3 regions of the Companilactobacillus heilongjiangensis genome follow, and region 3 is predicted to be linked to each of the others. Evidence: predicted binding sites of a transcription regulator. Region 3 holds the regulator's gene; each other region holds the start of a gene.

Evidence for each region. The regulator Rex, encoded in region 3, represses fermentation and respiration genes when NADH is low (regulators of the CRP and FNR family bind a similar motif). The targets are predictions, from matches to a motif close to TTGTGAANTANTTCACAA.
Region 1: a site for Rex is predicted at 1,397-1,414, ahead of adhE (bifunctional acetaldehyde-CoA/alcohol dehydrogenase). Genes of this name have one in related genera too.
Region 2: a site for Rex is predicted at 1,519-1,536, ahead of JP39_RS01270 (acyl-CoA dehydrogenase family protein). Genes of this name have one in related genera too.

Annotation. Positions count from the first base shown of each region.
Region 1 covers NZ_CP012559.1:700,962-704,359, forward strand. The annotation lists gene JP39_RS03215 (oleate hydratase) at 1-1,157, shown strand, start outside; gene adhE (bifunctional acetaldehyde-CoA/alcohol dehydrogenase) at 1,445-3,398, shown strand, end outside.
Region 2 covers NZ_CP012559.1:304,005-307,402, forward strand. The annotation lists gene dltD (D-alanyl-lipoteichoic acid biosynthesis protein DltD) at 1-822, shown strand, start outside; gene JP39_RS01270 (acyl-CoA dehydrogenase family protein) at 1,552-2,676, shown strand; gene JP39_RS01275 (electron transfer flavoprotein subunit beta/FixA family protein) at 2,686-3,398, shown strand, end outside.
Region 3 covers NZ_CP012559.1:577,315-580,712, reverse strand. The annotation lists gene JP39_RS02585 (cation:dicarboxylate symporter family transporter) at 1-57, opposite strand, end outside; gene manA (mannose-6-phosphate isomerase, class I) at 572-1,540, opposite strand; gene JP39_RS02575 (redox-sensing transcriptional repressor Rex) at 1,561-2,211, opposite strand; gene JP39_RS02570 (ABC-F family ATP-binding cassette domain-containing protein) at 2,348-3,398, shown strand, end outside.

The sequences.
Region 1 (3,398 bases), 120 kb from region 3:
ATTTCTTCACAACTAATTTCTGGTACATGTGGCAAACAACTTTCGCATTCAAACGTGCTAGTTCTGCAATGGAATTACGTCGTTACATGAACCGTATGATTCTTGAATTCAGTCGTATCAATACTTTGGAAGGTGTTACAAGAACTCCTTATAACCAATACGAAAGTATTATCATTCCAATGCGCAAATATTTGGAAGACCGTGGCGTAACCTTTATCAATAACCGTAAAGTTACTGATTTGGAATTCAAGGACACACCACTTCAAGACGATATTATCGTTACAGGTATGAAGTATGAAGAAGTCGACAATGACAACAAGGAAGGTCACATCGACATTGCTGAAAACGACTTAGTCTTTGATACTAATGGTTCAATTACTGACAGTTCATCAATCGGTGATTACGACACACCTGTTAAAGAAAATATGGAGTATGCACCAAGTGCTATGCTTTGGAAGAAAGCCGCCGAGAAGTTCTACTCACTAGGTAATCCTGATAAATTCTTTAATGATCGTACTCAAAGTGAGTGGATGAGTTTTACAGTTACAACTAACAACCACTACTTGGTTAATGAAATTGCTCGTATCACACAACAAGAACCAGGTAATGCTTTGAACACATGGATTCACAGTACACCTTTGATGTCTATCGTTGTTCACCATCAACCACACTTTAAGACACAAAAGCCTAATGAATCAGTCTTCTGGGGTTACTTCATGTATCCAAGAAGAAATGGTGATTATGTTCAAAAGCCAGTTATCGAAATGACAGGTAAGGAAATGTTGGAAGAATTCCTTGGTCAATTGGCATCAGTTGATCCAAGCAAAGACAATATTGCTAACCACAAACAAGAAATTATGGACAGTATTGTTAACGTAATTCCTACACACATGCCATATGCTAGTGCTTTGTTCAATCAAAGAGCTGTCGGAGATCGTCCTGACGTTGTGCCAGAACACAGTAAGAACTTGGCATTCATCAGTCAATTCTGTGAACAACCATTCGATATGGTCTTTACAGAACAATATTCATTCCGTGCTGCTCAACGTGCTGTTTACACATTGCTCAACATTCCATTATCAGAAATGACACCAATGCACCACTACGAAAAGGATCCAAAGGTAATGGCTCGTGCAACAAAGACCATGTTCAGATAAAAAATAATTCACAAACTGGAGCTGAAAATCAATTCAGCTTCTTTTTTTGTGAATTAGAAAGGCCGATTCAGCCCACTTTGTGAAGAAATATTCACAATTGGATTGCATATTTTTTTGATGTGAAATTTTTGAAGATACCAATTTTCTACCTCTACGTGTTGATATATCAACGTGAATACGTTTACATCAATTAATTGGAATAAAATGCTTGAACAAAAGATACACAGTGATAAGATAAAACGTGAATTAGTTAACAAATATAGCTTTTAAATCTTGGAGGTAATCAGATGTTGAAAGGTTCTAAAGATACAAAGGTTGAAGAAAAAGAAGATGTAAAACCTGTTATTGATGCGATGGTTGCTAAAGCTCAAAAGGCTTTGGAAATCATGGACGGATTTACACAAGAACAAGTTGATCACATTGTTCACCAAATGGCTATCGCTGGTTTGAATGCCAGTTTTGATTTGGCTAAACTTGCTTACGAAGAAACTGGTCGTGGTTTAGTTGAAGATAAAGTTATCAAGAATATGTTCGCTACCGAAGAAATTTGGCACTCAATCAAACGTGATAAGACTGTTGGTATCATTGAGAATGACAAAGAACATCGTTTAATCAAAGTTGCTGAACCACTTGGCGTTTTAGCTGGTGTTACACCTGTTACTAACCCAACTTCAACAGCTATGTTTAAATCATTGATTGCCTTGAAGACACGTAACCCAATTATCTTTGGTTTCCATCCTCAAGCTCAAAAGTGTTCAGTTGCCGCAGCTAAAGTTATGTTAAAGGCCGCTGTTGAAGCTGGTGCTCCTGAAGGTGTTATCCAATGGGTTGAAAAACCAAGTATCGAAGCTACTTCATACTTGATGAATAACGACGGCGTTGCTAGTGTCTTGGCTACTGGTGGTCCTGGTATGGTTAAAGCAGCTTACTCAACTGGTAAACCTGCTTTAGGTGTTGGTCCTGGTAATGGTCCTGCATATATCGAAAAGACTGCTAATATCAAACGTGCTGTTAACGATATTATGATTTCAAAGACTTTCGATAATGGTATGGTTTGTGCCGCTGAAAACAGTGCCATCGTTGATGCTGACATTTATACAGAAGTTAAATCATTATTAGAAAAGAACAAAGTATTCTTTATTAAGAAAGCTGATTACAAGAAATTAGCTGATGCAATGTTTAGACCAGAAGGCGGAGTTAAAGGTCCTATTGCCGGTCAATCAGCTCTAGCCATTGCTAAACTTGCTGGTATCAAAGTTCCTGATGATACAAAGGTTCTTGGTGTTGAGTTAAGCAAGGTTGGTCCAGACGAACCACTTTCAGCTGAAAAGCTTTCACCAGTTCTATCAGTTTACAAAGTTGCTGGTCACAAAGAAGGCTTTGAAAAGGCTGATGAATTATTGCACTTTGGTGGTCTTGGTCACACAGTTGGTATCCATACTATGGATGAAGATTTAGCTACTGAATTTGGTATCAAGATGAAAGCTAGTCGTGTACTAGTTAATACTCCTGCTGCTATCGGTGGTATTGGTAATCTTTACAACGAAATGATCCCATCATTGACCCTTGGTACTGGTTCATGGGGGAAGAATTCTATTTCTCATAACGTATCTTCATTTGATTTGCTTAATATTAAGACAATCGCTAAACGGAGAAATAATATGCAATGGATTAAACAACCAAGAGTTTACTATGAAAAGACATCAGTTCGTTACTTAGAGGACCTACAAGGTATGAAACGTGCCTTCATCGTCTGTGATCCAGTGATGGTTCAACTCGGTTATGTAGATACAATTACTGATGAATTGAAGCGTAGTAAAGTTAACGTTGAATATTCAATGTTCTCTGACGTTGATAACATCGTTACAACTGATATTGTTCAACGTGGTGTTACACAAATGAATTTGTTCAAACCTGATACAATCATCGCCTTAGGTGGCGGTACAACAATGGAAACTGCTAAGGATATGTGGTTATTCTACGAGCATCCAGATGTTGATCTATTCGGTGCAAAGCAAGGATTCATCGATATTAGAAAACGTGCATACAAGTTCCCTAAGCCTGAAAAAGCTCAATTTGTTGCTATTCCTACAACATTTGGTTCAGGCGACCAAGTTACACCATTTAGTTCAATCATCGATACAAAGACAGGTACAAAGTACCCAATCGCTGACTATGCATTGACCCCTGATGTTGCTATCATTGATTCACAATTTGTTGAAACAATGCCAAAAGACATCA
Region 2 (3,398 bases), 270 kb from region 3:
ACTGGATTTATCTTAAATTCCAGTCATGGCGATAAGGCAATGAATAAGTACATTGCCAACAGAATTCTCGATTTAGGTGTCGACAAGGGACCTATTGAAGATAATGCACTTCAACGTATTTCTGAAGGCAAACAGATTACTGATTTCCAACGTTTCTACATTAAGAGAGTATCTCGTGCCAGTCTCCAAAGTCAGGATGATTTGTTCGGTTCGATTTCGATGAATGATCACGAAAAGCAAATTGACCATGCGGCTGACCAATTGCCTGATACTTATAATTACAAAAACTTGAATAAACTAGCTACTAAACTAGCAGCTAAGCATTCAACTGATAATGATATGCAAATTGGTAATTCCTTCTATAGAAAGCAATTGAAGAAACGTATCGTTAAGTATAAGAATACTCACCGTCACGTTACTTACACGCATTCACCAGAATACAATGATTTCCAAGCTTTGCTTTACATGTTTGCTCAAAACAAAACTGAAGTAATGTTTGTAATTCAACCAGTTAATCCACATTGGATCAAATATACTGGTATGCCAATGAGCACAATCACTAACTTTGATACAAAGATTAAGTACCAATTGAAGTCACAAGGTTTCAACAATATTGTTGACCTGTCGCACGTTAAAGACCCTAATTATATTGCTGAAGATACAATTCACATGGGCTGGCGTGGTTGGTTAATGCTTGATCATCATTTGAAGAATTATTACAAAGATAAGAAAGCCAATCCTAAGAATACTCAGTATAAGATGGACAGTTATTTCTTAACTGACACTTGGGCTAACAATACTGATTTTTCAAACAATAAATAACAAAAAGCTGACAAATTAAAGTTTGTCAGCTTTTTTGTGCGGCCGTCTCCAGAACCGTGAATATCCACCTGCTATGCGGACCGGTCCGAGCCGAAGTGCGGTCTCGAACCTCGATTTTGAGCTTCGCAAAGTACGCGAATCTCAAAACTCGCCCGGTGGTGTAATGGCTAAAGCCATAACGCCACACCCACAGCGGGTGGATATTTACGGTTCTTCCGACTGGTTTGTTTTTTAATAATCTGGTTACTTATGTCTACCAAGTATATTAGAAGAAAGGTGTTGTAGAACTTTCAATATCTGACTAGAAATCGACTTATCGTTTTTATCTTTTAATAATGTATTAAAGGATTGAGGAAATACGGCAATACAAAATTTTATAACAACCAATTAGTCGGAAGAGTTGAGAGTATTCATATGCCGCGAAAGTGGCGTTAGAGCTTTAGCTCTTACACCACCGGGCGTGTTGGAGACTTTCCGGTCTGTGGAAAGGCTTCAACCGAGGTTCGAGACCGTACTGTGGCTCGGACCGTACCGTGCAGCAGATGAATACTCTCAGCTCTGGAGATGGCAAGCAAACACCACACATTATATATGCAAGTTATCGCCGATATATAATATAATTATATTTACAACTAACCATAAATGCTTTATGATGAAATCATCAAAAATATCGGTTGGATATTTTTTTGCACTTATATGTGAAAAAATTAACATACAAGGAGAATTCTGATGGATCAAAAACAAACTAGTAAAGAAATCCTTTTAAGAATGGTTAAATCATTTACGGAAAATGAAGTGGCCCCATATGATATGGAAATTGACCAGACTCGTTCTTACGTCAATGATTTATTAAATAAAATCAAGAAGTATGATTTTCTAAGCACAATGTTGCCAGAAGAATATGGTGGTGCAGGTTTTGATGGTGAGACTACGGCCGCTATGATTAACGAAATTGCACGTGGTAATGCCAGTTTAGGTGTAACTTTGGAAGGTCATTTCAAGTCAATTGACCAAATTGTTAAATATGGTAATCAATCTTTGAAGGATGAATATTTGCCACAAGCCAAGTCACGTATCATTGCTTTTTCTATGACTGAACCAAGTGGTGGTTCAAATCCATTGGGAATTACTTCGCACGCTGAAAAGAAGGGTGACAAATGGATTATCAATGGTGACAAAATCATGATTACTAATGGTGGTCTAGCTGAAATTTATTGTGTCATGGTTAAAACTGCTCCGAAGGAATTGTCATTCTTTGTGGTTGATAAGGATATGGATGGTTTCGAATTTGGTAAGCAAGAAAACTTCCTTGGCTTAACTGGGGTTCCGGTTGGTGAAATTGTCATGAATAATATTGAAGTTGACGAAAATCATTTGCTCGGAAAAGTTGGTATGGGTAAGGAAATCGGTGATAGTGCTCACAATGATGCTCGTGTTTTAATGGGTGCCGTTTTGACCGGAATTATGGAACATGAATTGAATATCGTAACTGACTACGCAACACACAGAAAAGCAATGGATACACCAATTATTCAGATGCAAGGTATTCAAAGAAAGATTGCTGATATTGCTGTGGCTAAGGAAACAACCAAGTTACTTTATCAAAAAGCTGCTTGGCTAAAAGATCACCGTCAAGATTATGAAGAAGAAGCTGCGATGGCGAAAGCATATGGTAGTAGAAGTGCGGTTAAATCAGGTGATGATGCTCTTCAAATTTTAGGTGGTTACGGATACAGTTTGGATTATCCAGTGGAACATTTGATCAGGGATGCCAGAGCTATGGAAATTGCTGAAGGAACCGTTGAGAAGATGCGGACAGCTATTGCTTTAATTGAAGCAAAGAATCGGGCCTAGGAGGATATTATGAAAATTGTCGTTTGTATTAAACAAGTACCAGAAACTACTAATGTGAAGATTAATGAGAAAACTAAGAATATCGATCGTCGTGGTTTAGGTGGCGTAATCAATTCCTATGACCTACATGCTTTGGAAACCGCTTTGGAAATTAAACGTAATGTCGGTGGTGAAGTTATCACAATGACTATGGGTCCAGATGACTTTGCTGTTTCATTGCGTGAGACTTTGGCTTTGGGTGCTGACAGTTCAGTATTATTGTCCGACCGTGCCTTTGCCGGAGCAGATACTTTGGCAACTGGTTATGTACTTGGAAAAGCCATTAAAAAAATTGGCGATGTCGATTTAGTTTTGCTAGGTCAACAGTCAGTCGATGCCGATACGGGACAAGTGGGACCAATTATGGCCGAGCTATTACAAGTACCTCAAGTAACTTATGCTAATGAAGTTGTCGCCGAAAATAATCAATTATTGATCAAACGTAACTTGGATAATATGGCTCAAGAAATTACTGCACAGTTGCCATTATTGCTGACGGTTACTGATACTATCAACCAACCACAGTATACGAATGTCGTTGAAATTACTAAGAGTTTTGCAAAACCAATTACAACTTGGCATGCCAGTGATCTGCAACTTGATGACAGTCGTGTAGGTCAAGCCGGTTCACCAACAATTGTTCGTTCAATCTCTTCACCAGAGAAAACAGCTAAGGTTGGACA
Region 3 (3,398 bases):
CAAGCCAATAATAATTTGCCACCCTAGACTAACTCGAAAAAATCGTTGTCTTTGCAATTTTAAGTCCCCTTTTGAATTAACATATCTTTAATTATAGAAGATTTTTTAAGGAATGGGGAATTGATAGCGATTTCAAATTAAAATAAATTTCATTTTATTAGCTATGACGAACATTATTTGTATGTAGCGGTGATATTGTTCTATTTTTAATTGATTTTCGGATAAAAAAATACAGAATATACGGATTTATTTTTCCGTTATTCTGTATTTAGTGAATGATTTGTTGATTTTTTATTAGAATTGGTTAATTTTGATGCTGGTTATTTGATTGTATTATTAATAATATTACAATCGAAGAACAGCATTTTGTTTTGGATATTTTAGAGTGCATTAGCAATATATACCGGCAGCGGTATTTTAGACCTTTTTGCTGGGCATGCTGCGGCTCTAAAACGAGTTCCGCAGGCCAATTTCTTCCGCTTTGCCAACTTCCCAAATCATCCGCAAAGTACGCGGATAATTCGTGAAGTCATGCAAATGCTCGGAAATTCCCGGGCCTGCTCCACTCTCTCTAGGCTTCTCCTGATTCTGAAGCAATAATATCCAAATCTCCAGCTAGTGTCCAAGCATCTACTGTTGCGGGTACAATCAAGTGAACGCCTTTCTTCAAATCGTAATCCTTGCCATCAACGGTAATCTTACCTTCTCCACTAAGAATTGAGATCAATGTATATTTACCGATTTGGTGATGTAATTCAACTGGTTCTTTAATTTCCCAGTGATAAACTGAGAAGAATGGTGAAACTGGTGGTTGAACGAATGTTGTAAACTTATTCTTACCAACTTGTTTTGATTCAATGTTTAATTTTGGATCTTTATGAGGAACTGTAATTGTGTCTTCTGATTGTTTGATGTGAAGATCACGTTTCTTACCTGTAGACTTTTCAACACGGTCATAGTCATACAAACGATATGTTGTATCACTGCTTTGTTGTGTTTCGAGTGCCATGATACCTTTGTTCAAAGCATGAACGGTCCCACTTGGTACATAGTAGAAATCGCCTGTCTTAACTGGAACTTTTCTCAACAAGTGGTCCCAGTCGCCGGATTCGATCATTTGGTCGAGTTCAGCTTTATTCTTGGCATTGTGACCATAAATTAAGTATGAACCTGGCTCAGCATCGATGATGTACCAGCATTCTGTCTTGCCTAATTCGTGTTCGTGCTCGGCAGCGTATGCGTTGTCGGGGTGAACTTGGACTGAAAGACTTGCTTCGGCATCCAAAATCTTAGTTAGCAATGGGAAAACTTTTCCCTTGGGATTGCCAAATAATTCACTATGATTTTTCCAGAGGTCGTCAACATATTGTCCAGCAAACTCGCCGTTTTCAACTTCTGATCTACCATGTGGATGTCCTGAAATAGCCCAGCATTCACCGATAGAACCATCAGGAATGTTGTAACCAAACTTAGTTTCTAACTTTCTGCCACCCCAAATTTTTTCGTGGAAGACAGGTTTCAAAAATAATGGTTCACTCATAAAAAAATTCCCCCAAAAGTTTAGTTTGTTTCTTCTGTCAATGACTTGTCACGGTCTAGGAAGAAAATCAGTGTCTGCAATTCATTTGCCAAATCGACATAGTGAACACGGATACTGTTTGGTACGTTGATAATAACCGGTGTGAAGTTCAGAATCCCTCGAACTCCAGCATCTGCCAACAAGTCAGCAGTTGTTTGCGCAGCGTTTGAAGAAACTGTCAAAATACAAACATCGATCTGTTGTAAGTTAAGTTGTTCCTTTAATTCACTAATGTCATAAACGGGAACACCGCTCTTAACTGTACCGACAATTTCTTTATTTATATCAAAAGCTGCCGCAATTCGAACATTATTTGTTCGAGAAAAGTTATAATTTAGTAAGGCGTTACCTAAATTACCAACACCAACTAAGGCTACATTGGTCCGTTTATCTTGATTCAACAGCTTTTTAAAGAATGCTACTAAATCGTTTACATCGTAGCCGTATCCACGTTTCCCAAGTGCACCTAGATATGAGAAGTCACGTCTAATTGTAGCACTGTCAATCTTGACCCCTTCTGATAGTTCACCAGAGGAGATTTTTTTTGTGCCCTCGTCCTTGAGAAATTGGAAGTAACGATAATAAATTGGTAAACGCTTTATTGTTGCGTTTGGAACTGTTGTTTTTGTCATAATTTACCACCATATGTGTGTCATTTCACTAACATTCATAGTAAATAAAAATCACTAAAAACGCAATACGTTAAACCTATAAAGGCATAAATTATTAATTAATGATAAAATTGTGAATACATAAAGGAGTTATATTTTGATTTTATTACAAGCACAGAACATTACGAAAAATTTCGGTACGAAGAAACTTTTTTCCAATGTCAGTTTCGAGATACAAGACAACAGCCGCATTGGTTTGGTCGGTCGAAACGGGGTTGGAAAATCTACTTTACTGAAGATTATCTCTGACCAAGAGAGTTATAACAGTGGCAACATTGCCCTAAAAAAAGATACCAATATCGGTTATTTAGCCCAAGATTCTGGACTCGATAGCGACAATCAAATTTTTTTGGAAATGGAAAAAGTTTTTGATTATCTCAAAGCTCAAGAAAAAAAGATGCATGCTTTGGAAGAAAAACTAGCCAATCCAAATGTCGATGACTACGACGAAATTCTCAAGCAATACGATCAATTGCAAAATACCTTCCGTCAAGAGAATGGTTACGGCTATCAATCAGAAATCCGCAGTGTCCTCAAGGGATTTGGCTTTGACGAAGATGTTTGGGAACACAAGATTTCTACCCTTTCTGGTGGTGAGAGATCTCGGTTAGCCATGGCTAAAATGCTTTTGGAACATCACGACATCTTACTTTTGGATGAACCAACTAACCACTTGGATATCAATACTGTCGAGTGGTTGGAAAGTTACCTTAAAGGTTATCGTGGCGCCCTAGTTATCGTTTCCCATGACCAATACTTCCTTGATAAAGTGGCAACTGAAATTGTTGAAATCAATCAACATTCATCAACCCACTACTCTGGTAACTATACTTTCTACCTCGATGAAAAGAAGAAGAATCAAGCCGTTGCTTGGAAACATTACGAAGAACAACAGGCAGAAATCAAGAAAACTGAAGAGTATATCCAAAAGAATATCGTCCGTGCTTCCACAACTAAGATGGCTCAAAGTCGTCGTAAGAAGTTAGAACATATGGATGTTTTGGACCGTCCCGGCAGTGATCAAGGTTCCGTTCACTTCTCATTTGAAATCGACAAGGAAAGTGGTAATGACGTTCTTTTAGTTAAGGACGCAGCCATCGGTTATGACGACGAAATTATGTCCGAACCAATCAACCTTGACGTCAAAA